DNA from 2 places in the Rossellomorea marisflavi genome. Region 2 is predicted to be linked to the other one. Evidence: riboswitches for the same ligand, from Rfam matches in the RefSeq annotation. Region 2 holds a riboswitch; the other holds the start of a gene.
What was found. A riboswitch is a leader RNA that binds a small molecule or an ion and turns the genes downstream of it on or off. The one in region 2 is predicted to bind glycine.

Region 1 (15,674 bases), 1.5 Mb from region 2:
ACGAAGGCAGCATGTTGGAAGCCCTTCGTCAGGCAATTGAACTTGCACCTAAATAAACAGTAGTGTTGGCCCTCGATATTCTCGAGGGCCATTTTATATACAGAGCAGACAGTTTATTCGCTTCATCTCCTAAAGTTCGATACAATAAAAAAATCTGAACCAAAGGAGTGGTACCATGCAATCGATTAAAGGAAAAGTAGCGTTGATCACAGGAGCTGGTCGCGGTATCGGCCGCGCCACGGCGGAGGCCTTCGCCAAAGAAGGTGTCCATGTAGGACTTGTGGGACGTACTATTGAGAACCTCGAGAAAGCAGCAGACGAATTGAAGCAGTATGATGTCAATGTGGCCATTGCGGCTGCTGACGTGGCGGATCTCGATGCCATCACAAAAGCAGTGGAATCGATCCGCGGTGAACTCGGCCCCATCGATATCCTCGTAAACAATGCGGGAATCTCGAAATTCGGTGGCTTCATGGAGCTCACACCGGAGGAATGGACGAACATCATTGATGTCAACGTCAAAGGCGTATACTATACGACCCGTGCCGTCCTGCCGGAAATGATCGAGCGCAACACCGGCGACATCATCAATATTTCCTCTACAGCAGGCCAAAAAGGGGCTCCGGTCACAAGCGCCTACTCTGCTTCCAAAGCGGCCGTCATCGGATTGAGCGAATCCCTCATGATGGAAGTACGCAAAAAGAATATCCGCGTGACGACCCTGACACCTAGCACCGTGGCAACCGATATGGCAGTGGATCTGAAGCTGACTGACGGAAACCCGGATAAGGTCATGCAAGCAGAAGATATGGCCGACCTCATGGTGGCACAGCTCAAACTCCATCCTCGCGTGGTATTGAAGCATGCCGGCCTGTGGTCGAATAATCCTTAAACTCATTCCTACTGAAATACAGGATCCGCTGAGTAAAACGGCGGATCCTGTTTCTATATAACCCCTAAAACCCTTCTTTCATCCATTAATTCCAATAAGAGGACCCTTCGTCACAGAACTGTCCACATTCCTTTACAATTGCATCAAATCCCTTAAAACTTCCTCAACATTCCGATGGTTAAATGAAGCTAAGCTTACATTGGGAGGTAGTCAACCATGAAAAAACGTGTGTCCATTGGCCTAACCATCACTCTTCTTGCTTCAGGTACAACATCTGCTTTTGCTTCAGAGCATCACCCACATCCGAAACAGATCAAGAATGTCGAGTTCCAATCTATGAACGCACCGACCACCATCGAAGATATGATCAAAACCTATACCAATGCTTCCGTTAAGGTAACCTATAAAGATGGCAGCGTGAAAGAAACGCCGCTTAAATACAATCAGCTATTCCTCTCAAAAGATAAAATCGTTGATAACAAAGGGGAAATGATCGATGCCGGTACACCCATTGATGTCAACGGAGACCCGATCATCGACCGGAGCGTACCGGACCAACCGACCCCTTACGTCTCAGACGCACCCGATTCCAATAGCTTCATCACCATCAACGGGAAGTCTTATATCATCTCCCATTATGAATATGAGTCCATTGATAACGCAGGAGAAGAGCTTGGCGGACTCCCTGCATCCATGACCCTGACTCAAGTGGACCGCAATGATGAAACCGGTGAACTGACCGTCAATCATGCGAAAAAAATCGACTTTGCAAACGTGAACGGCCTTTGGACACCATGTAATGGTTCCACGACCGAATGGGGAACCCACCTTGGTTCCGAAGAGTACGAGCCTGACGCCAGGGCATTTGAAGAAGATCCTTCATCAGACGCTTACAAAGACGTCAACAGCTTCGCTGAGCGATACTTCGGCGATGCATCAAAAGCCAATCCTTATTTCTACGGCTGGATCCCGGAAATTTCCGTGGATGACAACGGTGACGCTTCAGTCGTGAAGCACTACAGCACGGGTCGCTTCTCTCATGAAATGATGCAGGTCCTTCCTGATAACAAGACCGCCCTCTTCGGAGATGACGGAAACAACACCATGATGTTCATGTATGTCGCAGACAAAGAGAAGGATTTCTCTGCCGGAACGCTTTATGCAGCCAAGTTCAAGCAAAAAAGCGGTGAAAACGGTGGTAAAGGGGATCTTCAATGGATCAAGCTCGGACACTCCACAGATGATGAGGTCAAATCCATCATCGACAAAGGCGTGACATTCAGCGACATCTTTGAAACATCCGATGAGCCTAAAGAAGGATTCACAGCCGTGAAGACGGCAGCAAGCAAGAAAGTCGAATACCTGAAAGTGAAACCAGGCATGGAAAAAGCAGCGGCATTCCTTGAGTCCCGCCGTTACGGGGCCATCCTAGGTGCCACAAGCGAGTTCAACAAGATGGAAGGCCTGAGCGTGAACAAGAAGGACAAGAAAGCCTATATGGCCATCTCATACCAAAACAGTGCCATGCTGAAACAACCGGATGCCGTCCAGGATGACATCCAGCTGCCTCACCTTGAGTCCGGAGTCACTTACCAACTCAATATGGCTGCCGGCCAAAAAGACCAGTCCAAAGGGAAGATCGACAGTCGCTATGTGCCTGCCAGCATGGAAGGTCTCGTCATCGGTGAAGACCTTGAACGAGCGGATGCCTATGGAAATACGGCTAACCCTGATAAAATCGCCAATCCGGACAACCTGACGTACTCAGAAGATATGAATACCCTCTTCATCGGTGAAGATAGTGACATGCATACGAATAACTTCGTCTGGGCGTACAACGTGAAGACGAAGAAACTATCCCGCATCCTATTCGTTCCGGTTGGAGCTGAAGCAACAGGCCTGCGTGCCGTCGAAAACATCGAGAACTCCCGCTACCTGCTGAGCAACTACCAGCACCCAGGGGAGAAACTCGGTAAGAAAGACATCACAGCCGTTGATCGCGACGCTCTGGAAAAAGCCATGCGCGACAGCATCGGAATCCAGGAAACAGGTGGAGTCGGCTATGTATCCGGCCTTCCTTCCAATGAAGGACCACAGCATAAGAAACAATAAACAGAAGAAAATCCGAACGATGATTCAAATCGTTCGGATTTTTTCTCTCTATTCCCAATGGTAAGCATGACTCTATCCCGTTAACCGACAGCGGTAAAGATTCAAGGGTTGGTTGCAAGCAAGCATTCTCAATCATCCCCTGCTAATTTTCAAATTGGCCAGGGACCCTTTCGTTTTGCAGATAAGCGGATTCCCAGATTATACAATCGTATCATTAGAAATCCCGTGCCGTGTAATGCTAAAATATAAAGAGTCATCCCGTATAAAACCCTTCGATTTAGGCAAAATCAGAAGATGGGGAGATTTTTTCACCGGAAGTGCCACTTTTCCTTTGACAAATAACCCAATGTATATAATAATGAGTATTGAATTAGAATTATTACAATTAACCAAGGAGGAATTTCGATATGTCATTAATCGGAACTGAAGTTCTACCATTTACTGCACAAGCTTACCACAAAGGTGATTTCGTAGAGGTCACTGAAGAAAACTTCAAAGGTAAATGGAGCGTAGTCTGCTTCTACCCTGCAGATTTCACATTTGTATGCCCTACTGAACTTGGCGACCTTCAAGATCAATATGCTACGCTTAAAGATTTAGGCGTTGAAGTATACTCCGTTTCTACAGATACACATTTCACTCATAAAGCATGGCACGACCATTCAGATACAATCAACAAAATCGAGTACGTGATGATCGGTGACCCTTCACAAAAAATCTCACGCAACTTCGACGTGTTGGACGAAGAAGAAGGACTTGCTGACCGCGGTACATTCATCATCGATCCAGACGGCGTGATCCAAACAGTTGAAATCAATGCCGGCGGTATCGGACGTGACGCAAGCTCACTCGTAAACAAAATCAAAGCAGCACAATATGTGCGCAAAAACCCAGGTGAAGTTTGCCCGGCTAAATGGGAAGAAGGAAGCGAAACCCTTACACCAGGACTTGACCTAGTAGGTAAAATCTAAGGAGTTCGATTACATGTTGGATGCAAATATCAAAGCACAGCTAGAACAGTATCTTCAAATGTTAGAGAGCGATATTTTGCTCAAGGTAAGTGCTGGAGACGACAAGGTATCGCATGACATGCTTTCATTGGTGGACCAGCTTGCGACCATGTCTCCCCGCATCAAAGTGGAGAACACTGAATTGGAACGCACACCAAGCTTCAGCGTCAATCGCATCGGCGAAGACACCGGCATCACATTTGCCGGCGTCCCGCTGGGGCACGAGTTCACTTCATTGGTCCTTGCTTTGCTGCAAGTGAGCGGCAGGGCACCGAAAGTCGATCAAACCGTGATCGACCAGATCAAAAATGTGAAGGGTGAATACCACTTCGAGTCGTATATCAGCCTCACATGCCACAACTGCCCTGATGTCGTACAAGCCCTGAACATCATGAGTCTCCTCAATGACGGAATCTCTCATACGATGATCGACGGCGCTGCGTTCAAAGACGAAGTCGAAAGCAAAGAAATCATGGCGGTCCCGACTGTATTCCTTAACGGTGAAGAGTTCGGAAGCGGTCGTATGACCCTTGAAGAAATGCTGAACAAAATGGGCAGCGGCCCTGATGCAGCTGAATTCGCCGATAAAGATCCATATGATGTCCTCGTAGTCGGTGGCGGTCCCGCTGGTGCAAGTGCTGCGATCTACGCTGCGCGTAAAGGTATTCGCACCGGACTTGTAGCCGAACGCTTTGGTGGACAGGTGATGGACACCCTCGGCATCGAGAACTTCATCAGCATGACCAAGACGGAAGGTCCGAAACTTGTCGCAAGCCTCGAAGAACACGTGAAAGATTACAACATCGATGTGATGAATCTTCAGCGTGCGAAGAGCCTCGAGAAGAAAGACCTCGTCGAATTGGAACTTGAAAACGGAGCGGTCCTGAAGAGTAAGACCGTCATCCTTTCAACAGGTGCCCGCTGGCGCAACGTCGGCGTCCCTGGCGAAGCAGAATTCAAGAACAAAGGAGTCGCTTATTGCCCTCACTGTGACGGACCATTGTTCGAAGGGAAAGATGTAGCGGTCATCGGCGGAGGAAACTCCGGCGTGGAAGCAGCCATCGACCTTGCAGGGATCGTCAAGCATGTGACTGTCCTTGAATTCATGCCTGAGCTGAAAGCCGATGCTGTACTGCAGGAACGCCTTAACAGCCTTCCGAACGTTACGGTCGTGAAAAACGCACAAACGAAAGAGATCACGGGAACCGATAAGGTGAACGGAATCACTTACATCGATCGTGCGACAGAGGAAGAACATCACGTGGAACTTGCCGGCGTATTCGTTCAAATCGGTCTCGTGCCGAACACGGAATGGCTCGGTGACTCCCTTGAGAAAACACGCATGGGTGAGCTCGTTGTCGATAAGCATGGTGCAACCAGTATGCCTGGTGTCTTCGCTGCCGGAGACTGCACGGACAGTGCCTACAAGCAGATCATCATCTCCATGGGATCAGGTGCAACCGCATCACTTGGTGCGTTTGATTACATGATCCGGAACTAACAACAATAAGGGCTGGGACAAACGTGTTTTAGTCATAGAAAAACCCGAATTAATTGCCGACGATCAGGCAAAATAATTCGGGTTTTTCATTTATTTCATGACCATTACTATTTACTTGTTTCTAGCGGTTGATTGGAGTGCAAGACGAAGACTCCTGCGGGAAGTGTAGCTGATGTGAGACCCCGCAGGCTTGCCGAGGAGGCTCACGGGCTACCCGCGGAAAGCGAAGTCTTGCACGGAAATCATAAGCGGTATAAAGAGCCTATACTGATAGTGTGCGCCAGTTTATTGTGGATTTTGAAAAGGGAGCTATTTCGCTTCCTTCAACGCTTTCTCCGACACATAGAAGTCTTTTCCGTTATACACCGTTACCCCATCGAGGGTCTTCGTTTTAGACTTTTTCTTATCCGTCACCGTGACGATATTCTTATTCGCGGGCACTTCAATTTTCTTCTTATTCTTCTCGGCCACGAATACCGGATTGTTCTCATCCGTTACATCAATACGGGTTTTGTAGCCTTTTTTCTCAAAGGATTCCCTTGCATTGACGAATAATTTGTCCGTTGTCTTCTCCAGGTTCACACCCATGAAATCAGCCATCTTCTTCGGCAGGTCGGTGTTCTCTACCATTCCGTATGGTCTGGACGGTCCATAGGCGTACAGGAATACATCCTCACCCGTGTGCCCGCCTGTGGTGAAGCCAAGGTTCGCACGGCTTGCAAGCATTTTGGAAAGGTCTCCGTTCAGGTTCTTCGATGCCTTCAGGGCTTCAATCTCTTCCTTCGTGAGGTTATCCAGCCCATAGAGAGCGGCGACCTGCTTCATATTCGAGCGATCGGCTTTGAGCTTACCTGTCGCTCCTTCAAGGGTCATGCTCGCCTTTTTCAAAGGATCGATATAAGCTGAAACCGGTGTGCTTGGGTAACTTGCGTTCGTGTTGACATTCCCCATGGTGACCCCGCTGTTCCCGTGATCGGATACGGCAATGACCATGGTGTTGCCATCTTTTTTGGCAAATTCCAGCGCTTCATTGACCGCATCATCGAATGCGAGTACATCCCCGATCATACCGATTGGATCGTTGGCGTGGGCCGCCCAGTCGACCTTGCTTCCCTCTACGAATAGGAAGAATCCTTCTTTATTCTTGGAAAGGGTATCGATCCCTTTCTTCGTCATCTCGGCAAGCGTCGGTTCGTTTTTGCGCGTCTTCTCACGGTCGATATCATACGCCATGGCAGAAGGGGCAAACGCTCCCCAAAGCTTCTTGGAGTTCGACTTCATGAGGTCTTTGCGTGTTTCCACGACGTCATAGCCTTTGGAATCGATCACATCGAGGAGATTTTCCCCATCTTTTCTACCTGCTGGAGTGAGGGATTCCTTCCCACCGCCTAGAACGACATCGATCCCTTGATACACCTGCTGTTCGGCAATGTCATTGTAGTTGCTGCGATGTGGTGCGTGAGAAGAGAAACCGGCCGGAGTGGCGTGCTGGATCTCGGATGTAGAAATGATTCCCGTGGATTTCCCTTTAAGTTTGGCTGCTTCGAGTACATTGGCCACAGGCCGTAATTGGTCTTCCTCTTTGATCTGTTCCACTCCCGGAGAACTGACCACTTTAGGAAGAAGGCCAACGACCTTATCATTGCTTTTGTTCCCTGTTGCAAGAGCGGTGGCTGCGGGTGCTGAATCCGTAATCGCCGACTCTGCTGAATATGTACGGACGCCGCCGATGGCGATCTCATCCATAGCCAAGTCCTCCCCCTTGTACCAACGGGCGAGTGATGTTGCCCCGGCACTTGTCCCATCCATGACCATCATGATCACGTTGGTCGGTTCCTTCTTCTTGTCCTTAGCTTCCACCTCAGTCTTCACTGATCCTGCAAAGCCCAGTGATGAAAAAGCCAGAGCGGCGGCCAATGATAGGCCGGTCACCTTTTTCGTACTCATTCGTCCCATTCCAATCTCCTCCTCTGTCATCCATCTTCATCTCCATACTAGAAGGCTTTTGTAAAAAGGAACAAGTGTATATGTAATTATTTTGTAAATGTGTTTAGCTGACCCAATTCCCCTCGTATTACCTATGGCATAGATTCAGGTTTTACCATTCATAAAACAACCCCGCACAAACGTGTACGGGGTTGTTTTTATGATGAAAGTGAAGCTTTTTGCCTGATCCGATAGACTGCAAACAGGATGACGAACCATAGTGGTGTCAATAACAGTGCCGGCCTTGTCTCATCGGCAAACAGCATAATGACGAGTATCGCAGCGAAAAGCACCAGTACAAGATAATTCACCAACGGGGTGAACGGTGCTTTGAAGCTCGACTTCTCATGGAGGTCAGGACGCTTCCTCCGGTATAAAATATGGCAAACGAGGATGATCCCCCACACCCAGATGAAGCAGATGGCACTGATCGTCGTGACGATCCCAAAGGCTTGATCCGGGATGAGCTTGCTTAGCAACGCACCGACCGATACGACCACCGTGGAGACCAATAGGGCAGAACTGGGGACATGGTTCCGGTTTAATCTTCCCAGTCTGGCCGGCGCCTGTTTACCTTTACTAAGATTGAAAAGAATCCGGCTCGTGGAGAACATTCCACTGTTGCAGGCGGACGCCGCCGATGTGAGAACCACGAAGTTGATGATTCCGGCAGCCACGGGAACCCCGATCAGACCGAATGTTTTCACAAATGGGCTCTCTGCTGCCGTCAGCTCCATCCAAGGATTGATGCACAGCAGAACGATGATAGCCCCTACATAAAAGAAGAGGATACGCAACGGTATCTTATTGATGGCAGAAGGGATATTCTTCTGGGGATTGGACGTTTCCGCCGCCGACACCCCGATGAGTTCCACACCGACGTAGGCGAAGATCACCATCTGCAGGGAGAGAAGGAAGCCACTCATCCCATTGGGGAAGAAGCCGCCATTCTCCCATAAGTTCGTCACGGTCACCGGTCCTGCATCCGTATTGAACCCGATGGCAAGCAGGACCACGCCCACTGCAATGAGGGCGAGGATCGTAATCACCTTGATCAGGGCGAACCAAAATTCCAGTTCACCGAACAGCTTGACCGTCAGAAGATTGAACCCAAGAAGAATGACCAGACAGATCAGGGCCGGAATCCACTGGGGAATGTCAAACCAATAATTCACATACACCCCGACTGCGATCACATCGGCCATTGCCGTCATGATCCAGCAGAACCAATACGTCCAGCCCGTGACAAACGAAGCCCATGACCCGAGATAGTCCTCCGCTATATCGGTGATGGATTGATACCCTGCTTTCGAAAGCAATAGTTCGCCGAGTGCCCTCATGACGAAAAACAGTGCGATTCCAACGAGTAAATACGCAAAGATGATGGAAGGACCCGCCGATTGTATCGCCTTACCGGACCCAAGGAACAGCCCGGTCCCGATCGTACCCCCGATGGCAATCAGCTGTACATGGCGATTGGAAAGATCCCTCTTTAACTCTTGTTGTGCCAAAACAAACTCCTCCTCAACATGTTCCACGTGAAACGAAAATAAAAAAAAGAGATTGGAAGCATCCAATCTCTGAGTCGAAAAGAATATCAAATATAGATCTCCCCTCGTTCGGAAAATCCATACCCGGTACCCTTCTGTCCTTTTGCCTGAGATTGTGAACCCTTCGGCGCCGCTTGAATAGCGGTCTCTCCAGAAGCTGCTCCTGCTGTAGTGTGACCCACAGCGATCGTAGCTTGATATTGTTATGTTTGAATAGTTATATATTGTAGACCCGTTGAATGGATTTGTCAAAGGAAGATCCTCCTTGTGCAGAAGCCACGCAACTGATTCCTCCAGATGATGTCAGTTACTTGGTTGAGCTCTCCAGATCGACCAAATCTTTTTTTATTTTTTGCATTGACAGTGATAATCATTCTCATTATTATAAAGCTTAGAAACGCACTCATACCATACGGGGGAATACATATGTTGGATTCGCTTTTTCTTTCATTTCGTGAAGGCCTGGAAGCGGCCTTGATCATCGGCATTATTTTGGCAACGCTCTCACAGCTGAACCGGAAGCATCTTGCCAAGGTTGTCGGATTCGGTACCATTGCAGGCGTCATCAGCAGTTTGATCCTGGGCTGGGGTCTATTCACGTTTGCACAAAGCATTTCCCATGAAGCAGAAGAAATCATGGAGGCCGTCATGAGGATCGTGGCCGCAGGCTTGATTGCCTACTTCATCCTTTGGCTCCACCGCAATCAGCAGGTTGCCGGCAAAATCAAAGGGCAAACGGAGAAGTCTTCTACATCCAAAATCGGCTTATTCTTATTGGCCTTCCTGTCTGTCATCCGCGAAGGCATGGAGCTTATGGTATTTAATATGACCAAGATCTCAGAAAGCGCCGGTACCGTGGCTCTCGGTAGCATCATCGGAATCGTAGCGGCTGCACTCGTTGCCTATGTGATCTTCAAAACGACGATCAAGCTTAACCTTTCACTGATCTTCAAAGCACTGGGCCTCATCCTCGTCTTCCTTGGCGGAGAAATGTTTGCCGAAGGAATCGTAGAGCTTCTGGAAACGCACTCTGAAGCGATGGAAATCCTATTCCTGGCCGTCTTCATCGTTCCGGCATTGTTTATCCTCCTGAAGGATGATGTAGCGAGATTCTGACGAGCGGCATAACAAAAAGAATCCCATCTCAATCGAGATGGGATCTTTTTATTGCTTGATGATCAGTATTCCAACCGAAATCAGAATGGAGCAAGCCCCCATGATGAATGTACTCTGGGTGATCCGCGTGGAAAGAGTGGATTTGAATGCCTGGAAATCATGATCTCCCTTGATCAGGTCATCCGTTCGCTCCATGGATCGCGACCTCCGGATCATCCGCTCGCCAATGATCTTAAACCCCTCTGCGACAGGTGTCAGGAACCCTGTCTTCATGATCAACGAGCTGACACCCAGGATCAAAAGGCAGAGACCGATCAGAAAGGCAGAGTCGGCTAAATCAGCTTTGGATCCAAGCTTCAACCCGATAGCAGCCACCCATCCGGAAACGGTGACCATCGCAAGACCCATCTTCCATTTCATCAAGAATCCCCCCTTTTTTATCCTTACGCTCTCCATCCACCAAATGACTTGAAAACAGGCTTTGTTATTCCGATACTTTCTCCGCCCACTTCAAGTACGGATAGCGGTTGACCGGATACACAATGTCCTTGAAGTTCTGTGCGGTCATATAGTTGTTGGTATAGTGATAGATCGGGTTGAACGGCAGGTCTTCCATTAGTACTTCTTCTGCCTGATGAAGGAGATCGTAGCGTTTCGCTGTATCCTGCTCCACTTTGGCGTCTGCCATCAGCTTGTCGTACTTATCATTTACCCAGTTTGTTCGGTTGTTCGGGCTGTCTCCGAGGTAGTAGTCAAGGATGACGACCGGATCCACCAGGACCCCGATCCATCCCATACGGGCCATCTGGAAGTTCTTTTGCTGGGTCGTATCAAGATAGGTCTTCCATTCCTGATTGGAAAGCTTGATATCGACGCCAAGGTTCTTCTTGTACATGGACTGGACGGCTTCTGCGATCTTCTTGTGGTTCTCGGATGTGTTATACGTGAGGGTCACAGCCGGCAGCTCGCTCCAGCCTTCCTCTTTCATGCCTTCTTCCAAGAGCTTTTTCGCTTCTTCGGCATTCGATTCGAAATAGGCTCCGCCCTGTTCACGGAAGTCGCCATCGCCTGTATCCACCCCGCCTGGTACAAAGGCATAAGCAGGTGTTTCACCGGCTTTCGTGACGTTTTTGGTGAGGGACTCGCGGTCAACGGCTAAAGTGAACGCACGACGGATTTTTTCATTGGTAAACGGTTCCTTGTCGACATTGAACATGTACATATATGTTCCGAAGTATGGCACTTCACTATATTCCTTGGAGTCCTTCTCCTGGGCTACCACATCAGATGGAAGGGTCTGGATCAAATCCAATTCCTTTGTCTTGAACATCTGATAGTAGGTGGTAGCATCATTGACCATCTTGTAGGTGACTTTATCAAGATTGACGACTTTGTTATCCCAGTATTCCTTATTCTTCTCAATGACCACTTCACTATCATGCTTCCAGTTCGTGAGCTTGAACGGCCCGTTGCTCACATACGTGTCTGCGCCTGCCGCCCAGTTTTTATTTTCTTCGACCGTATCCTTCTTCACAGGATAGAACGTCCACATGGTCAATAGTTCATCGAAGTAGCTGAGGGGAGCTTCGAGGTCCACAACAAGCGTTTTTTCATCTTTCGCTGTTACGCCTACATCTTCCACTTTTCCTTTGCCTTTGTTATAATCCTCGGCGCCTTTTAGGTAATAAAGGTAGAATGCGAACGAACTTCCTGTATCAGGGTTCAGCACACGTTTCCATGCATATTCGAAATCTTCTGCCGTGACATTGCTGCCGTCGGACCATTTGGCATCGTCACGGATCGTGAAGGTATAGGTTTTCCCATCTTCTGATACATCGGCCTTACTTGCCGTTCCAAGGACCGGTTTTCCTTCTTTGTCCTTCGTATACAGTCCTTCGAATACATGATCCATCACCCATCCGGATGTGGTATCGGTGGCAAGAGCCGGGTCGAGATCAGGCGGCTCACTCATGGCATTGACCGTAATTTCCTGTGCCACCTTTCCATCGGCTCCGCTTCCTGACTCCTTACTGCTGCATCCTGCGGCCACAAGGGCGAGGGATGTGACCAAAAGCAAACTCTGTGTCCATTTTTTCATCGGGGTTCCTCCTTCAATCATTTAATATAGATGACACGCTGTCCAGTGGTTCGTTTCTACTTCTTTCCACTCCGGTACCTGCTGTGCGCAAATCTCCGTCGCATAGGGGCAACGGGTCCTGAACCGGCAGCCGCTCGGCGGGTTCACAGGGCTCGGGGGATCCCCTTCAATGACAATCTTCTCTCTTTTCGCTGCAGTGGGATTCGCAACGGGGATGGCTGAAAGCAGAGCTTTCGTATACGGGTGAAGAGGGTTGCGAAACAGTTCATCACTGTCTGCAAGCTCCATCATCCGACCGAGATACATGACTCCGATACGGTCGCTGATATGCTTCACCATTCCCAGATCATGGGCAATGAAGAGATAGGTGAGCTCCTCTTCCTGCTTCAGATCCTCCAAGAGGTTGATCACCTGGGCCTGGATGGAAACATCGAGGGCGGAAATCGGTTCATCGGCGACGATGAATTTCGGTTCCACCGCCAGGGCGCGGGCAATCCCGATCCGCTGACGTTGTCCACCACTGAATTCATGGGGGTATCGCTTGGCGTGCTCCGGCTTCAAGCCGACCTTTTCAAGGAGCTCATACACCCTTTCCTGTCGGGCTTTTCCCCTTGCCAATCGATGAGCATCAATTCCTTCAGCAATGATATCCCCTACCCTCATGCGGGGGTTCAGGGATGCGTGGGGATCCTGAAAGATCACCTGGATCTCCCGGTTGGCCCGCTTCTTCTCTTTCTTATCGAGTTTGGTCATATCGCGACCGTTATAATGAATCGTTCCTGACGTCGGCCCCTCTAAACCTACGATCGTCTTCCCGAGGGTGGACTTCCCGCTTCCACTTTCCCCGACGAGTCCAAACGTTTCACCTTTCTTGATCTGGATGGAGATATCATCGACCGATTTGACGACGGCTCCTTTTCCGATCGGATAATGCTTCTTCAGCTTGTCTACTTCTATGATGTGGGTCATCACTCTTCCCTCCCTGCGCTGACAAGTTCCGTGAGTGCCGGGGTCCTTGGATCGTTCAGCCAGCACTTCGCTTCGTGACCTTCCCCGATGGCAAAGGCAGGCGGCATCTCTTCGACACATACTTCCATGGCGTACTTGCAGCGGGGAGCAAACGGACATCCCTTCGGCGGAGAGAATAGGTCAGGCGGTGTACCTTCAATCGGGACAAGTCGCTCCTTTTCTGCTGCCTCAATATCCGGGATCGACTCCAGCAGCCCCCAGGTGTAGGGATGCTTCGGACGATGGAACAGCTCTTCGACAGTGGCCGTCTCTACGATCAGCCCACCGTACATGACGGCTACACGCTCGGCCGTTTCGGCCACGACGCCGAGATCATGGGTGATGAGGATGATCGACGTACCCATCTCATCCTTCAGTCCCTTCATAAGATCAAGAACCTGGGCCTGGATGGTCACATCAAGGGCCGTGGTCGGTTCATCGGCAATCAGGATTTCAGGATGACAGGCAAGGGCGATGGCAATCATGATCCGCTGCCTCATCCCACCGCTGAATTCGTGGGGATACTGTTCGTAGCGTTCGGAAGGGTTCGGGATCCCGACCTTCCTGATCATCTCGACAGCCCGCTTCTTCGCTTCATCCCGTTTGACGCTCTGATGGGTGATGATGCTTTCTTCGATCTGCTTCCCGACCTTCATCGTCGGATTCAGGGACGTCATGGGATCCTGGAAGACCATGCTGATCCTGGATCCTTTGACCTTCTGCATCTCCCGTTTGGAAAGCTTCAGGAGGTCCCTCCCGTCAAACAACACTTCTCCTTGCTTAATCCGTCCCGGAGGGGTTGGGATGAGCCCCATGACGGCTTGCACCGTCACACTCTTCCCGCTTCCGCTCTCCCCGACGATGGCGAGGATCTCTCCTTTATTCACATGGAAGGATACGTCCCGTACTGCCTGGACCTCGCCTCCGTATGTTTTAAAACCGACTTCCAGATGGTTGACTTCAAGTAGACGTTCCATCCTGTTCACCTCCTTATTTATTCGATTTAGGATCCAGTGCGTCTTGAAGACCGTCGCCAAACGCATTGAATGCGAACATGGTGAGGGAAATCATCAAGCCTGGGAAGAATAGACGCCACCACTGGCCGCTTAGGATGACACCAAGTGAATCATTTGCCATTGTCCCCCAGCTGGCAAAAGGAGCCTGGACACCGAGTCCAAGGAAGCTCAGGAACGATTCGGCAAAAATGGCCTGTGGGATCGTGAACGTCAAGTTGACGATGATGATCCCGGCTGTGTTCGGGATCAGATGCCGCCAGATGATCTTCGAATGGGAGGTGCCCAGTTTTTCTGCCGCGAGTACATATTCCTGCGACTTCAGCTGCAGGATCTGTCCCCGGATGATCCTCGCCATCCCTACCCAGCCCGTGACGGAAAGGGCAATGATGATGGACGTGATGCCTGGTTCCATGATGACCATGAGGAGGATGACGATGAGCAGATAAGGGATTCCGTATAAGATCTCCACGATCCGCATCAGGATGCTGTCGATGCGGTCACCGACCTTGCCGCGGCCTGCCATGTAGCCGGAAATCCCGCCTATGGTCACACCGAGGATGATATCAATGGCAGCAGCAATGAGACCGATGGTAAGGGAGACTCGCGCTCCGTACCAGGTTCGTGACCACACATCCCGTCCGAGGTCATCCGTACCGAACCAGTGATCCCCGTTCGGCGCAATATTCGTTTTCTCAAGATCCTGCCCTGCTGGGTCATACGGTACAAGATGGGGTCCGAAGATACCTAATAGAATGATGACGAATAGCAGTGATAGCCCCAAAATGGACATCTTGTTCTTGATCACATTCAGGAGCATTTCCTTCCATACGCCCATGCTTGGGCGTTCGGCTGCTTCCTGTTCTGTTTTGTTGGCTAATGGACGGAATAGGGAGTCGTCGACTCGTTTGGCTTCCATGTTACTCCCCTCCACTCGTAAGTTTTATTCTCGGGTCGATGAATCGGTAGGAAATGTCGATCAAGAACAGGGTAACCACCAAAAGGGTGCTGAAGAAAATCGTCGTCCCCATGATGACGGGATAATCCCTGTTGAAGATGCTGTCGACGAAGTAGCGGCCGATACCCGGTATGGCAAAAATCTTCTCGATGACGAAGGTACCGGTGATCAAGGCGACGAACAGCGGTCCGATGAAGGAAATCACGGGAAGGATGGCATTCCGGATCCCGTGCCTGATGACAAGCTTGGTCGTCGATAACCCTTTGGCATCGGCGGTCCGGATGTAGTTCTGGTTCAGCACCTCGAGCATGCTTGAGCGCATGAAGCGTGCGATGACGGCGAGTGGTGTCGCAGCCAGGGCCAGTGACGGGAGGATGGAGTGCTGCCATGTTCCCCAAGAAGCGACGGGGAAAATACCCCATTCTACTGC
Region 2 (15,674 bases):
GATAGGCTGTCGTCGCGATGACTTCGAATACTTCATCAACGAGCTTGTTTCCTTCTTCTGAGCCGTATTCTTTCTCACAGTAGATCAGAAGATCGGCAAGTCCCATGACACCTAGACCGACACGACGTTCACCTAGTGCCTGTGTTTTATTCTCATCAAGGAAGTATGGAGTCGCATCGATGACATTGTCCTGCATGCGCACGCCGACTTCGACCGTTTGCTTAAGCTTCTCAAAATCAACGGTTTTCGCATCTTTATCGGCGAATTCAGCGAGATTGACGGCAGCAAGGTTACATACGGAGTAGGGAGCCAAAGGCTGTTCACCGCAAGGGTTGGTTGCTACGACTTTTTGACCGTATGCTTTTGCATTCGTCATATCATTGGCATTGTCGATGAAGAAGATTCCAGGTTCTGCAGAGTATGTGGCACATACGTTGATCAGATTCCAGAGTTCCTTCGCCTTGATCTTGCGGTAGGTTCTCACTTTATAGCCCATCTGTTCCCATTCTCGAACATCTCCGACGTTATGCCACTCTTCATTATAGAATGCCATCGTGTCGGCATCATAGCTTTCGACATCCGGGAAGCGCAGCTCATATTCTTCGTCATTCTCGACTGCATCCATGAAGTCGCTTGTGAGGCAGACTGAGATGTTGGCGCCGGTGAGGAACTCCGGATTGTGAACGCTGTAGGTCCCACCGGTGTTCAGCTTCTCTTCTGCACCTCTCAGGATCTTTTCATCAAAGCCTCCGTAGCCAGGGATATGTCTGTAGTTCAGGATCCCTTGATACATCGCTTCTTCCTGTTCGGTAAGCGGTGTGAATTTCAATTTATCCTGGGCCGCTTTCTTGATGGTCTCATCTTCCGTATTCTCAAGCAAATAGCGGAGGATGCGTGGATTTTGCATCTTCGAGATGATGAATTCCACGATGTCCGGGTGCCAGTCTGAAAGCATGATCATCTGGGCACCGCGACGTGAACCGCCCTGCTCGACAAGGTGAGTAAGCTTGGCAATATCATCAAGCCACGATACAGACCCTGAAGATTTGCCGTTCACGCCTTTCGCTAGCGTATTGCGCGGACGCAGTGTAGAACCATTGGTTCCCACCCCGCCGCCGCGACTCATGATTTCCATTACCTGTTTCCGGTGTTCGGATATACCTTCACGTGAATCCTGCACAAACGGCATGACGTAGCAGTTGAAGTATGTAACATCCGTTCCTGCTCCTGCCCCGTAAAGGACGCGTCCTGCCGGTACAAAGTGCAGGTTCACCAATTCATGATAGAATTTTTCGAACCAGACTTGCTTCAGTTCAGGAGTTTCTTCCACTTCCGCCAGACCTGTTGCGTTACGCTTGGCAATCTGCTCGTAGAATACTTCAAGGGGCTTTTCGATGACGTCCAGATTACGCAGGACGATTCCCGTTTCCATTTCCTCCGGCTTTTCGATTGCACTCCGGTATTCTTCTTCGATCCAGACGTGGGCCTTTTTGTTCTCAAAATCGATTTCTTTGATATATCCAAGGCCTCGTGCCGGGAACTTCGGATCTTCCTTGATGGTCAGAACAACGAAGTCACCTGCTGAGAGGGTGATTTTTTCGGTATCCTTGAATGAGTATCGGTCGATCATCACCAGGCGGGATACACCTTTATGGGTAGTCTTCATATCCGGGGTGATCTCGTGCACCTGTGGGAACAAACGGATATCTTCATTCAATCTCTCAATGTTTAAACTCATATTTTCTTTCGACGCAACAGTCATATCGACAACTCCTTCTAGCTCTATGTTTCTCTGCGATACATGATGGTTTGATTTCCTTAACTAACGTTATCACAGCGACTTTAGAAAAGCAACAATAAAACACAACATATAGTGGTCAGAATTTTAAGTCCCACACCATATGTTGTGCCGAGGTTCATTTCGCCCTTCATTTGTCAAGTGGACAATCCTTCAAGAACATTAGAAAAATGGAGATTAACCGGAATAAACCATCGGAAATCGACCCATTTCTATGATTTTCAATGTTGATATTATCCAATACCCGACAAACTTTGAAATAGCGGGCATTTATTCTATTTCCTGCAAAAAATAAAAATTATCTTTTGTAATTCCACTCGTCGGACTCGTAGCGTTCCTTCGCGAGCTTTTCTACATATTGTGTTTCTTCAGGTGACAGCTCATACGGTTCCAATCCGATTCCGAGACCGTCTTCGAACCCTTTCTTGAAGGCGTCCTTGGCCATCTCCATGGTGACCGGTTCCGCACTGATTTCATTCATGGCGACGGCCTTGCTTTTGAATGCGCGCTGCATGCGTTCTTTCACACGATCATTCGGATAGTTGAAGAGGCTGAAGAGCTTGTCTTCGTCCAGGTCAAGGAGAATGGATCCGTGTTGGAGGATGACACCCTTCTGTCTTGTCTGGGCACTGCCTGCCACTTTGCGGCCTTCCACCACGAGCTCATACCAGCTTGGCGCATCAAAGCAGACGGCTGAGCGCGGATTCTTCAATCCTTCCCGCTCCTCCGCCGTTTTCGGCACGGCAAAATATGCTTCCAGACCGAGGGCCCGGAACCCTTGTAAGATCCCTTCGGAAATGACGCGGTACGCTTCCGTTACCGTCTTTGGCATATCTGGGTGATCTTCGGAGACGATGACGCTGTAGGTAAGTTCGTGCTCATGAAGGACGCCCCTGCCTCCTGTCGGTCTTCTCACAAAGCCCAGATTATGCTTTTTCACATTTTCCATGTTGATCTCTTTCTCTACCTTTTGGAAGTATCCGATTGAAAGGGTCGCCGGGTCCCAGCCATAGAATCGGATCGTGGGAGGGATCTTCCCTTCGCTGTGCCAGTCAAGGAGCGCTTCATCCAATGCCATATTGAAAGAAGGGGAGCAGTGACCGGAATCGATGAATCTCCATATTTCCTTTTCCATTATGCATACCTCATTCTTATGTTCGCAGTATTATGTATCGGTCACAAATGTCAGACCGTTCTAATCCGTTACTTAGTCTATCAAATACCCGGTAAAAAACAAAGGGAAACCGATTGGAAAGTGTTTGAACTTTATTTCAAAAATCTTTTGATTATGTTTGCCATCATGAATATAATAGTAGATAGCGCATTTGTAGAAAGGAGCATGAATGGATGGAAGCTTTATATATCCTATTGATTGTAATCGGTGCAATCGCAGCGTATTCACTCATTACATATTTCAATCAAAAAAGAATCGTTAACACACTCTCAGAGGAAGAGTTTCGCGCAGGCTACCGTAAAGCCCAGCTGATCGATGTCCGCGAAACCAATGAATATAACAACGGTCATATTCTTGGCGCCAGAAACATTCCACTTTCTCAACTGAAAATGAGACAAAAAGAGATCCGTAAAGACCAGCCCGTCTACCTCTACTGCCAGAGCGGCATGAGAAGCGGCAGGGCGGCTCAAATGCTCCGTCGTCTCGGCTACCGTGACCTCCACCAATTAAAAGGTGGATTCAAAAAGTGGACAGGGAAAATCAAGCACAAAAAATAAAGCCTTCCGGGTGCCCATCAGGGTACCGGAGGCTTTTTTCGTTTAGAAACGAGCCTGGGATAAAAGTGTTTCAGTCATAGTAAAACCCGAATTCATTTGTCAATGAATTCGGGTTTTTAATTTGTTCATAATGTCTATTTCATTGGTCCTAGCTGTTGATTGGCGTCCAAGACGTAGACTCCAGCGGGAAGAGTAGCTGATGTGAGACCCCGCAGGCTTGCCGAGGAGGCTCACGGGCTACCCCGCGGAAAACGTAGTCTTGCACGGAAATGTACTTTTTTCGTTTAGTCCAACCTTTTTCTCTTTTCTTGCATTAAACTTCTTTCTGATATCGAAGGACGGGTTTTCGTGCCGCCAAGGTTTCATCCATGCGTTTCACAACCGTCGTGTGAGGAGCTTCCTGGACGATTTCTGGATTTTCTTCCGCTTCCTTCGCGATCTGGATCATAGCATCGATGAATGAATCAAGGGTTTCCTTCGACTCGGTTTCCGTCGGTTCGATCATCATGCACTCTTCTACATTCAATGGGAAGTAGATGGTAGGTGGATGATAGCCGAAGTCGAGGAGGCGCTTCGCGATATCAAGGGTACGCACCCCGAGCTTCTTCTGACGTTTTCCGGAAATCACAAACTCATGCTTGCAATGACGGTCATATGGAAGATCGAAGTGAGGAGCTAGTCTTCTCATCATATAGTTGGCGTTCAGTACGGCATTCTCCGTCACGGCGCGCAGACCATCCGGCCCCATCGTCCTGATATACGTGTAGGCACGCACATTGATCCCGAAGTTCCCGTAGTATGGTTTCACTCTTCCGATACTTTCAGGGCGGTCATAATCGAATACAAAGTCTTCTCCCTTTTTGACGAGGATCGGCTTTGGAAGATAAGGAATCAAATCTTCCTTTACTCCGACAGGACCGCTCCCAGGTCCGCCTCCCCCGTGGGGACCGGTGAACGTTTTATGAAGGTTTAGATGGACAACGTCAAAGCCCATGTCCCCCGGTCTTGCTTTAGAGAGGACCGCATTGAGGTTCGCTCCGTCGTAATAGAGCTTGCCGCCGGCACCGTGGATGATGGAAGCCATCTCGAGGATATTCTCTTCAAAGAGCCCGAGTGTGTTCGGGTTCGTGAGCATCAAGGCCGCTGTATCGTCACCCACCACCCGCTTCAGATCTTCGAGATCAACGAGGCCGTCTTCATTTGACTTGACCGTAACGGTCTCAAAACCAGCAACTGTTGCGCTCGCAGGGTTGGTCCCGTGGGCAGAGTCGGGAACGATGACCTTTGTACGTTGGGTATCGCCATTCGCTTCGTGGAAGGCGCGGATCATCATAAGCCCGGTCCATTCCCCATGAGCTCCCGCAGCCGGCTGGAGGGTCACTTCATCCATCCCGGTGATTTCTTTCAGATGTTCCTGGAGGTCATACATGAGACCAAGTGCCCCTTGTACACTTTCAGGCTCCTGAAGTGGATTGATATGGGCAAATCCATTGAGGCGCGCCACATATTCATTCACCTTTGGATTGTATTTCATCGTACATGACCCAAGCGGGTAGAAGCCGGAGTCGACTCCATGGTTGCGTTTTGAAAGGGCCGTGTAATGACGCATGATATCAAGCTCGGACACTTCAGGCAGATCGGCTTCCTCTGTGCGGATGAATTCGGCCGGAATCAAATCTGAAAGATCTGCCGCAGGAACATCCAATTCAGGGAGGCTGTATCCTACGCGTCCTTCTTTAGTGAGTTCGAAAATAAGAGGCTGATCCTTCTTATGCATGATAATCCCCCAATTCTTTAGCAAATGCATCGATTTCTTCTTTGCTGCGAAGTTCCGTGACGGCAACGAGCATATGGTTGGCGAGCGTTTCGTCCGTAAGACCGAGATCATATCCCCCGATCATCCCTTTTTGAAGGAGATGAAGATTGAGATCCCTGACCGGAGCCTTCAATTTGACGACGAATTCATTGAAGGAAGGTCCTTCGAATGCCACTTCGAGCCCGGCAGCCTTCAGGGCATTTTTGGCATAGTGGGCTTTTTGGATGTTCTGGATCGCCATCTCTTTAACCCCCTGCTTCCCGAGTGCCGTCATGGCAACGGAAGCCGCCAGGGCGTTCAGCGCCTGATTCGAACAAATATTGGACGTCGCTTTATCGCGACGGATATGCTGTTCCCTTGCCTGAAGGGTCAGAACGAACCCGCGGACACCGTCTTCATCCACCGTTTGACCGACAAGACGACCCGGTACCTTTCGCATAAGCTTCTTACTGACGGCAAAATACCCGCAGTGCGGTCCGCCGAATGCGCTAGGGATTCCGAACGGTTGCGCATCTCCGATAACGATATCGGCACCGAATTTGCCCGGTGGTGTGAGTGCTCCGAGTGCAAGAGGGTTGGAAGAGACGACAAACATCGCTTTCGAACCATGGGTGATGGCTTCCATCGCCTGAAGATCCTCGATACGTCCGAAGAAGTTCGGATATTGAACAATCACAGCTGCCACGTCATCTCCGATGAGGTTCTCTAGCCCTTCAAGATCTGTCACCCCATCTTTATGGGGGATTTCTACTACATCGATATACTGACCTTTCGCATAAGAGCGCAGGACATCTTTGGATTCAGGATGAACCGCCGCTGATACGAGCACCTTCTTGCGACGGGTCTGACCGGCTGAAAGCATGGCGGCTTCAGCAAGGGATGTACCTCCGTCATACATGGAAGAGTTGGCTACATCCATCCCTGTCAGCTCACAGATCATGGTCTGGAACTCGAAAATCGCCTGGAGTTCCCCCTGTGAAATCTCCGGTTGATACGGCGTATAGGCCGTATAGAATTCAGAACGTGACAAAACATGATCCACGATGATCGGCATGTAATGATCATACACACCCGCCCCAAGGAAGCTTGCATGACTCCTGAGATCGGCATTTTTAGCTGCCAGGGCCGTCAGTTCCTTGACGAGTTCCGTCTCGGATTTAGCTTTTTTAATGTTATAGTCGCCTTTGAAGCGGACTTCTTCTGGAATATCTTCGAAAAGGGCATCGACGGTGTCGACTCCAATGCTGTCCAACATTTCTCTTTGATCCTGATCTGTCATCGGTAAATAACGATGCTTCATGAACGTCAGTCCTCCCTATTTGCCAGTTCTCTTATAGAATGGTGTCTTCACTACAACGGCTTTCAATTGTTTATTCCGGATCTCTACGATCACTTCAGTGCCGGGCTCGGCAAATTCCTTCTTGATAAGTGCAAGACCGATATTCTTCTTCAGTGTCGGCGACTGGGTACCGGTTGTGACCTCCCCGATCAGCTCTTCCCCTGAAAATACACTGTATCCATGACGAGGGATGCCGCGGTCGATCATTTCGATCCCGACCAGCTTACGAGGTGCCCCTTCTTCCTTTTGTTTGCGAAGGACTTCCTGGCCGATGAACGGGATGTCTTTATTCACCTTCACCGCAAAACCGATTCCCGCTTCGATGGGCGTGATTGTCTTCGACAACTCCTGTCCATAGAGTGCGAGATTCGCTTCGAATCGCAAAGTGTCACGGGCACCAAGGCCACAAGGTACGATTCTTTCCTCTTCACCCGCCTGAAGGATTTCCTTCCACAGCGCCGGTGCGGAATCCGATGCACAGTAGATTTCAAACCCGTCTTCCCCTGTGTAACCCGTTCTTGATACGAGAGCTTCGTGACCACTGATCATGACCTCATCCTGGAACTTGAAGAACCCGATGCTGCCGAGATCTGTCTCGGTTAGCTTCTGGAGGATCTTCTCCGCGAGCGGCCCCTGAATGGCAAGCTGGGCGATTTCGCCTGAACGATTCGTCAGCTCGACCCCTTCGGTTGCATGATGGATGAGCCATTCGTAATCTTTCTCGATATTGGATGCGTTGACCACAAGGAGATAATCGTGATCTTTCCTTTTATAAACGAGAAGGTCATCGACCGTCCCTCCGTCTTCGTAGCACATGGCGGTGTACTGAGCGCCTCCGTCCTTCAATTTGGACAGATCATTGGTCATCATCCGTTGAAGGTACTCAAGGGCACCTTCCCCTTTCACCGTGATCTCACCCATATGGGAGACATCGAAAAGACCTGCACGGCTCCTTACGGCTTCATGCTCGTCTTTGATCCCGGAGAATTGTACGGGCAAGGCCCATCCTCCAAAATCGATCGTCTTTCCTCCATACTCGCGGTAAAGATCGTGTAAAGGCGTTTGCTTCAGTTCTGACATGGCGATTCCCCCTTTAGTGGTTACACTGCATTCTTTTGCATGAAAAAAGGACAGAGAAGCCCCTTTTCAATAAGTGGGCTTCTCTGTCCTGGCACCTGAAAGTTTACCGATTCATACGGCTTTCCCCTTTGGTGGTCCCCATCCGGGACGCTCTCCAGAGTTGCGTCCGACAAGAGTCTTTTTGCCTGAGAGATTCACATCGTGATGCTTGCTCCTTCGGCGCTGCAGACTGCAGTCTCTCCCCTTGTCATCATTCGCCAATATTCCTTGCAATAATTGGTCATACTAAAGATATAAAAGAAATGCAGCAGATGCTAATGTTCGGATTTAGATCATTTTTGTAAGATTGTAAATCTATTTTCATCCTACCATTAATCAATTGTTCCGGGCAATCAATTTTTGCAGAAAAAAAGGAGTTGTTTTTATATGAATGTAGATATCATATTCGATGAGGGATGGGGAGAAAATCTTGAAAGCCTTATCACAAATGACGGGCCATGGGGAAGTTTCGACCTCTACAAACTCGCCGTCGAATTCGAGCACCATCTCGCAATTCCGAACTTTGAGGGGCTTCAGGCACCGAAACATTTGGCAAATGTCACTCCCCTCCCCCATCAGCTCGAAGCTGCGAGGCAGGTGGTGGAGACCATGAACGGAAAAGCGATCCTTGCAGATGAGGTCGGACTCGGAAAAACAATTGAAGCGGGGCTTGTGTTGAAGGAATACATGATCCGTGGACTGGTGAAGAAGGTGCTCATACTCGTGCCGGCGTCCCTGGTATCCCAGTGGTGCTATGAGTTGAATACGAAATTCTTCATCCCTGCCGTCCCCCAAAGGAAAAGTTACGTCTGGGACCAGTGTGATATCGTCGTTTCTTCCATGGATACAGCCAAAAGAAGCCCTCACCGGGAAAAGGTGTATGAACAGGATTATGATCTCGTCATCATCGATGAAGCTCACAAACTGAAGAATCACAAAACGAAAAACTATGAATTTGTGCAGAACCTGAAGAAAAAATTCTGCCTTCTTCTGACGGCTACTCCCATCCAAAACCGAATCGAGGAAATCTTCCATCTTGTTTCCCTCCTGAAGCCCGGGCATCTTGGAAGCGAATCGGGCTTTACCGACCGGTATAAAAATGGGGATCGGTCCCTTGAGGATGACGACCATCTGAAGAACCTGATCAACAAGGTGATGATCAGGAACCGAAGGAATGACACCGGTATCGAATGGACGAAGCGCCATGTAAAAACGGTCCTGATCGACTTCTCACAGGGAGAGAGGGACCTATACGACAGCTTCGATCTTCTGCGCGGCCGCTACGATGACTGGGCCACATCCAGCTCCTTCTCCCTCCTCACCCTGCAGCGGGAAGCATGCTCCAGCCGAGAAGCGGTGTACTTCACGTTAAAGAATATGCTCGCCAAAAAGGAAGATCCTTCAGAGGGATTCAAGCAAGTCATCGGAACGCTCATGCAAAAGGTCGAGAACGTCTCCGTCAACTCCAAGGCAAAGAAAGCCCTGGAGCTGATCCAATCCATCGACGATAAAGTGATCATCTTCACTGAATACCGGGCAACCCAGATGTATCTTCAATGGTTCCTGAAGCAGCATGGTATCACATCGGTTCCTTTCCGGGGCGGGTTCAAGCGCGGGAAAAAGGACTGGATGAGACAATTGTTCCAAAATCACGCCCAGGTTCTCATCGCCACGGAAGCCGGCGGGGAAGGAATCAACCTTCAATTCTGTCATCACGTCATCAATTTCGACCTTCCGTGGAATCCCATGAGACTCGAGCAGCGGATCGGACGGGTGCACCGCCTGGGACAGACCGAGGATGTTCATATTTACAATTTCGCCACGAAAGGAACCGTCGAAGAACATATCCTCACCCTGCTTTATGAAAAAATCAACCTGTTCGAGCGTGTGATCGGCGAACTTGATGACATCCTGACCCGACTCGATTTCAAAGAGTTTGAAGATCACATGACAGATATCTTCGCTTCCTCAAGAACCGAGGGTGAAATGAAGATCAAAATGGAAAATTTGACGAGCATGATTCAATTTGCAGAACAGATGAAGGAGGAGAAGGCCGATGCAGCAGCACGAAATACATCGATTTCTTGAGCGGTATTTTCACGCGAACGGGTGTGAGCTGAAGGCAAGCGGTGATGGCTATATGACCGTCCAGCTCACGATCGAGATGGATAAAGAGCTCATGAATCGCCCATTCTACTGGCATTATCTCGAAAAGACCGGTGGGGAACCGAATCCCATGGCACTAAACCTCATCACCGATCAGGAAAAGGCGCCGGAAGGACTACAGGGGGAGGTCATCCATTTCGGTTCACCCCGACTGCACCAGATCTTCCGTTCCACCCGGAGTCTGGCAGGATATACCCGGCTCTATGAGGACCGTGCGGGGTATGGCCAGCAGCAAATCCCGCTTCATCCGTGGCTCGGCATGAACGTCAAAATCTCCTATCAATCGAATCGCAAGAAGGATACGTTCCGCAGCATCGGCCTCAATCTCATCAACGGCATGATGAAGGAAGGGTTTCACGATGAACTCCTCACCCTCAAGCTGACGCCGAAGATACCGGATCTCTGCTTCACCCTGACCCCGATCATCCGCCCCAAAAGCGGGATCGGACGCATCCAACAGCAACTGCGGGATGAAATCAGCCGGGAGTCGACGGAATGGGCAGAATCAGCCCTTGCCTCATGGAAGGAAGACCGGGAGCTGTTGGACCACTTTTATAAAGAGGTCGAAGAAAAGCCCGAATCCTACTTCCTTGAACAAGCTGCCCTAAAGGATCAATACGAACCGAAGATCGAAATCGAAATCATCAATGGGGGGATCTTTTACCTTCAGCAGTGACACATAAAGAGATTAGGTCAAAACGAAAAAAGGACCATGTAATGACAAACAATAGTAGGACTGATTCCTAGTAACCCTTATGATTTCCGTGCAAGACTTTGCTTTCCGCGGGTAGCTCGTGATCCTCGCGAGCCTGCCCAGCACCACTTTTCCCGCCGGCTCCTTCGTCTTGCACTCCAATCAACCGCTGGAAACAATATAAGCGTAATGGTCATGAAACAAAGTAAAAACCCGAATTATTTTGCCTGATCATCAGCAAATGAATTCGGGTTTTACTATGACTAGAAGATGTTTGTCTCAGCCACTTTTTATTGATTCCTATTTTTTTTGAAAAACAGCCCGACCGCATAGGGAATGATGCCGAACCACCGATACAGGAATGGTTCCTTCCGGGTCTTGCGCTGCTTCCTGATTGTTTTCCGCTCCTGGGGTGATTTGTTATAATGCTGAACCACGGTCTGGGTCAAGAATTTGACGTAGTCATTTACAGACATCCTGCCACCACCTTCACCCATCCAGTATGCCCAGGTTTCCATGCTTTAATTCCTGTCGAGGAGGGAGAGGATCTCGCGTGTGACCGCCTCTTCATCTTTTCCGCCGGTGTTCACCTCATGGGTCCTCGCTTCCTCATAAAGGGGAAGGCGACGACTGAACAGACTCTCTACTTCATGACGGGGATTCTGTGCAAGGGGTCTGTCGTGATCTCCTTCAAGCCGCTCCCACAGGCTTTCGAACGGAGCGGACAGATAGATCACACACCCGCTTTCTCCAAGCAGTTTGCGGTTCTCCTTCCTCTCAACGATCCCTCCTCCCGTCGTGATGATGCACGCTTCTTTCAGCAGCTTTGACAGGACACCCGTTTCGAGATCACGGAAATGCCCTTCGCCGAAACGCTCAAAAATCTCGCGGACAGGCATCCCCTCCTGCTCTACGATGTATTCATCCATGTCCACAACATGAAGGCCGACCTTTTCGGAGAGTATATGCCCGATTGTCGTTTTTCCTACTCCCATAAATCCGATAAGCACAATTGATTCCATAATCTACTTCCAATCCACTATCTTTTTTGTGTCCTTATTATACACGACTACGACCGGAAGAAAAACCTCACCGGGCTGATTCAATCTCACTTCCATTTGCTTGAGGTCACCAGAATCCTCCAGATAGTCCACGCTCATCGTGCCGAAGCTTCCCTTCCGCAGTCCATCGACACCACCTCCTGCTTCCATTTCATAAAGGACGGTCTGGTACAAGCTGATTTTTCGTTCGTACACGTTCTGCATATTGGTCAAGTACCGGTATTTACTCACATAAAGACCTTTTGAAGCGACGGCCACGGTCAAGATGACAGACAAGAACAACAGCGTGAACGGCAAGATGAATCCTTTCTCATTCCCCATAATAAAAGAACTCTCCTTCAAGCTTCTTCCCATCAAGGAATACTCCTTCTATCCTGACACCGCCGTCTATCGCATTGAAACTGAGTCCGGAAAGCTTCTGAAGGACCACTTCATGGCCTTTATCATTCACCCGTCTCCTGATGGAATCCTGATATTTTTCATACGTGACCTTCTCTCCATTCAGAATGAACGAAAACCCTGAATTTGTTACAGTCATCCCTCGGGATTTCCACGTCTCTTGCCTTACACTCTCGTTGAATAATGTCCATTGGTAATACGGAGGCGGGAGCATCTCCTCCCGGACGAGGGAGAAGCCCTTGATCACCAACGGGATGGAAAACGAAATCAGACATACGATAAAGAAGGAAAACAAGGCTTCAAGCAGGGTGAATCCACGCTCATTCCACAGAGCTGCATACTTTCTTGACGTCACCACCCCTCTGCATTTCCACGCAGATCGATGATGCTCCTCCTTCCCAATACCTCGTATAGTCGACACCTCCATAGGATTTCGAGCTCCTTTCATACTTTTTCGTGACCATGGCACGTTCAACCCCCTCCTCCATCCACTTCAACGCTTCCACCTCGGACTGCTTCTCCCTGAGCAGGACGGCCTGGTTCATCAATAGGGGAAGGAAGATGCCGGTGATCAGCAGCAGACAGCTGAATGCCACGAGCATTTCGGGGAAGGAGAATCCATCATTTCTTCTGAACATAATAACGCCCCTGTCCGATTTGAAAGGTCAATTGATACTTGGTCCCGCCACGCGCAAAATTGACGCTGCCGAATCGATTGGTATTTCCGTTCGGATAGAACGTGATATCGTACAACGTGCTGGATTTGATTTCGAAACCTTCCTGGAGTTTTCGATTGAATAACGTTTCATTCAGGACATTTTTCGCGATATAGGACCCATTCTCGGGATAAAAGGTAAGACGGACGGGAATCTGGTAGCGGAACGCATAGCTTTGAACGTAGGCGAGGTCGGATTGAAGCTGGGAGACGAAGACCTCTTCATCCGTTGAAGCCTTCGTCGGACTCACGGAAAACACAACCCATGTCAGCAGGACGCCCGTCATGAATAGGACGAGGAGCACCTCCACAAGGGTGTACCCCTTTTCCTCCCGCATCCTACGAATCGCTTACCTCTACATCACCATTCTGACTGATCGTGATGGCCCTCCCATCGGGACATGCCTTGTACTCATCCTTCAAGTACCCTTCTGTCACAAGATTCTGGATCGTGACTTGCCCCGTATTTCCGTCCATTTTATACGCTTCTACCTGTCCTTCCACCATATTCACAAAGGCCTCACAGCCTTTCGCATTGATGGAACCGCTCTGTTTCGTCACATTCGGGATTGCGATGAACAACAGCACCGAGATGACCAGGAGTACGATCATCATCTCAATGAGGGTGAACCCTCTTTCATCTTTTAATAGGTGTTTCACGTTTATTCCCCTTTCTGAACTCATACTCCCTGCATCATTTGGAACAGGGGCATCATGATTGAAAAGTAAATGGCCATGATGAATAAGCCGACAAAACTGAAGATGACTGGCTGGATATATTTAAGGAGGGCACCGCTCCTCTCTTCGAGTTCCACAAAACACATATCCCCGTAGAGCTGCAATTCTTCCGGCAGCCGTCCGTTCGATTGACCGTGGTGGATGATATAGGCGACCTCCGACTGAAAAAAAGGGATGGCACCTGCACACTCATGGAGGGACATACCCGACTTCAAGCCCTGTATGAGCTCGCCGGATACATATTGAAGGGTCGGTCGGAAGGTTTGTTGTTCAATAATCCTGAGGGATTCGGTGATGGACACACCATTGCTCAGTAGAAATCCGAGTTCCCTTGCAAAGAAGTGGGTGTGGGCAAGTTTGAAGAAGCGGGAAAAGAAAGGGATCTTACTCGTGTGGATGGAAATGGTGACGGGGGAGATCCGGTGACGGAAAAAGAAAAGAATGACCCCCGCTGATAGAAGGACAGCAAGGATTCCCGCGAGCAGGAGGGGGACGGCTTTTACGAACGAGAGTAAAAGCTGCACGCCAGTGGAAGGTTCATAGCCCATGGAGCTATAGAGGGTTTCAAATTTCGGGAAAAGCACATTCCGGAGGAGGACCATCATCATTCCAGCGATGATAATGAGCATCAAGGGATACTGGATGACCCGCTTGAGCCTCTCTTGATTTTTCTGCTTCTGCAGGAGGTAATCCCCTGCACCCATAAGGGTTGCTCCCATCTGCCCGTGGAACTCAGCAAAATAGATCTGGGCGCTCACATGGGTGGGGAGTGAGAGTTCTTTCGTGATGACCTTGGAAACCTGCACGCCTTCCTGCAGGGCATGGAGGATCCGGGTCTTCAAGACCGTGGCAGCAGGATGATCGGGTATGAAAAGGAAGTCCACGGCCTCACTGAACGTATATCCCTTCTCGAGGAGGGAACCCATACGCTTCAGGAACTTTCCCTGCTCATCCCTTTTCTTCATGTATCCATTTCCGATACTCAGATTCCGGAACATATCCGAGGGCCACCCCCTTCCGGATGAGCTGTTTCAGCGTCAGGTATCGATGGTCGACCTTATCACCCTTTGCTTCCATCAGCACATTCTTCAGCTCTTTGCCCGTCAGGATCTCGAAAACCGTAGCCCGGTTGGTCCTCTTCCCTTCAGCGAGGCATTCCCCGAAGCAATCATTTCCGCATACCGGACATTTCAATCGAAGCAGCCTTTGAGCAGAAACCGCCAAAATGGTCTGTTCAATGTCATGCCATTTGATCCCGAGCTCCATGAGCCGGTAGATGGCACCCTTCGCATCCCGCGTATGGACAGATGAGAGGACGAGATGTCCAGTGAGGGCTGCCCTGACGGCAATCTCAGCGGTTTCTTTATCCCGGATCTCCCCGACCATGATGATATCCGGATCATGGCGGAGAATCGCTTTAAGACCGGTCGAATACGTGATGCCTGCCTTTTCATTCACCTGGATTTGGACCATTTCTTCGTGGGCCTTCTCAACAGGATCTTCTAAGGTGATGACGTTGCGGTTGAGGGAAACGGCACAATGGTGGACAAGGGAGTAAAGGGTGGTCGTCTTACCGCTGCCTGTCGGTCCGGTAAATAGAATAAGACCGTGGGAGTGCATGAGCAGGGCGACGAGTTTTTTAGCTGATGACGGATAGAGGGACATATGCTCGATGGGGATTTGATAGCGTTCGGGCAGGATCCGGATGACGAGGCTTTCTTTGAGATGGGTGGTCGGAAGGGTGGATACCCGCAGTGCCAGTGGGATCCGTGAGATGAAATGAGTGTAGGAGCCGCTTTGGGGCTTTCGCTTCTCTGCGATATCCATGGAGGACATGAACTTCAGATGGGCGATGAGGCGCTCGGCCTGGTCTTCGTCGATTGTCTTGAAGGGGACGAGTGTTCCGAGCTTTCTGAACTGAATGAGGTAATCGTTCTTACGGGGGACGAGATGGACATCTGTTGCATGACTGCGAAATGCTTCCGAAATCATCCGTTCGGAGAAGGTTTCGACAGAGTAAATGATGAATCACACCACCTTTCAGTAGTCTTGAAGATATATATACGACAAAAAATCCGAAAATCCTGCAACGCTCTCC

Region 1: another riboswitch for glycine. It lies ahead of K6T23_RS21735 (amino acid permease); the one in region 2 lies ahead of gcvT (glycine cleavage system aminomethyltransferase GcvT).

Annotation. Positions count from the first base shown of each region.
Region 1 covers NZ_CP081870.1:4,221,607-4,237,280, forward strand. The annotation lists gene pdxA (4-hydroxythreonine-4-phosphate dehydrogenase PdxA) at 1-56, shown strand, start outside; gene K6T23_RS21710 (3-ketoacyl-ACP reductase) at 176-892, shown strand; gene K6T23_RS21715 (PhoX family protein) at 1,109-3,004, shown strand; gene ahpC (alkyl hydroperoxide reductase subunit C) at 3,412-3,975, shown strand; gene ahpF (alkyl hydroperoxide reductase subunit F) at 3,989-5,515, shown strand; gene K6T23_RS21730 (alkaline phosphatase) at 5,825-7,471, opposite strand; gene K6T23_RS21735 (amino acid permease) at 7,660-9,012, opposite strand; glycine riboswitch at 9,137-9,215, opposite strand; gene K6T23_RS21740 (FTR1 family iron permease) at 9,478-10,167, shown strand; gene K6T23_RS21745 (DUF3899 domain-containing protein) at 10,216-10,587, opposite strand; gene K6T23_RS21750 (peptide ABC transporter substrate-binding protein) at 10,652-12,265, opposite strand; gene K6T23_RS21755 (ABC transporter ATP-binding protein) at 12,287-13,234, opposite strand; gene K6T23_RS21760 (ABC transporter ATP-binding protein) at 13,234-14,250, opposite strand; gene K6T23_RS21765 (ABC transporter permease) at 14,264-15,205, opposite strand; gene K6T23_RS21770 (ABC transporter permease) at 15,207-15,674, opposite strand, start outside.
Region 2 covers NZ_CP081870.1:2,705,604-2,721,277, forward strand. The annotation lists gene K6T23_RS14195 (vitamin B12-dependent ribonucleotide reductase) at 1-1,762, opposite strand, end outside; gene K6T23_RS14200 (lipoate--protein ligase family protein) at 2,097-2,933, opposite strand; gene K6T23_RS14205 (rhodanese-like domain-containing protein) at 3,146-3,529, shown strand; gene gcvPB (aminomethyl-transferring glycine dehydrogenase subunit GcvPB) at 3,843-5,306, opposite strand; gene gcvPA (aminomethyl-transferring glycine dehydrogenase subunit GcvPA) at 5,299-6,645, opposite strand; gene gcvT (glycine cleavage system aminomethyltransferase GcvT) at 6,661-7,764, opposite strand; glycine riboswitch at 7,846-7,924, opposite strand; glycine riboswitch at 7,928-8,018, opposite strand; gene K6T23_RS14225 (DEAD/DEAH box helicase) at 8,191-9,891, shown strand; gene K6T23_RS14230 (YqhG family protein) at 9,860-10,645, shown strand; gene K6T23_RS14235 (YqzE family protein) at 10,954-11,181, opposite strand; gene K6T23_RS14240 (shikimate kinase) at 11,185-11,685, opposite strand; gene K6T23_RS14245 (hypothetical protein) at 11,689-12,045, opposite strand; gene comGF (competence type IV pilus minor pilin ComGF) at 12,035-12,478, opposite strand; gene K6T23_RS14255 (hypothetical protein) at 12,444-12,761, opposite strand; gene comGD (competence type IV pilus minor pilin ComGD) at 12,745-13,176, opposite strand; gene comGC (competence type IV pilus major pilin ComGC) at 13,178-13,498, opposite strand; gene comGB (competence type IV pilus assembly protein ComGB) at 13,519-14,574, opposite strand; gene comGA (competence type IV pilus ATPase ComGA) at 14,525-15,598, opposite strand.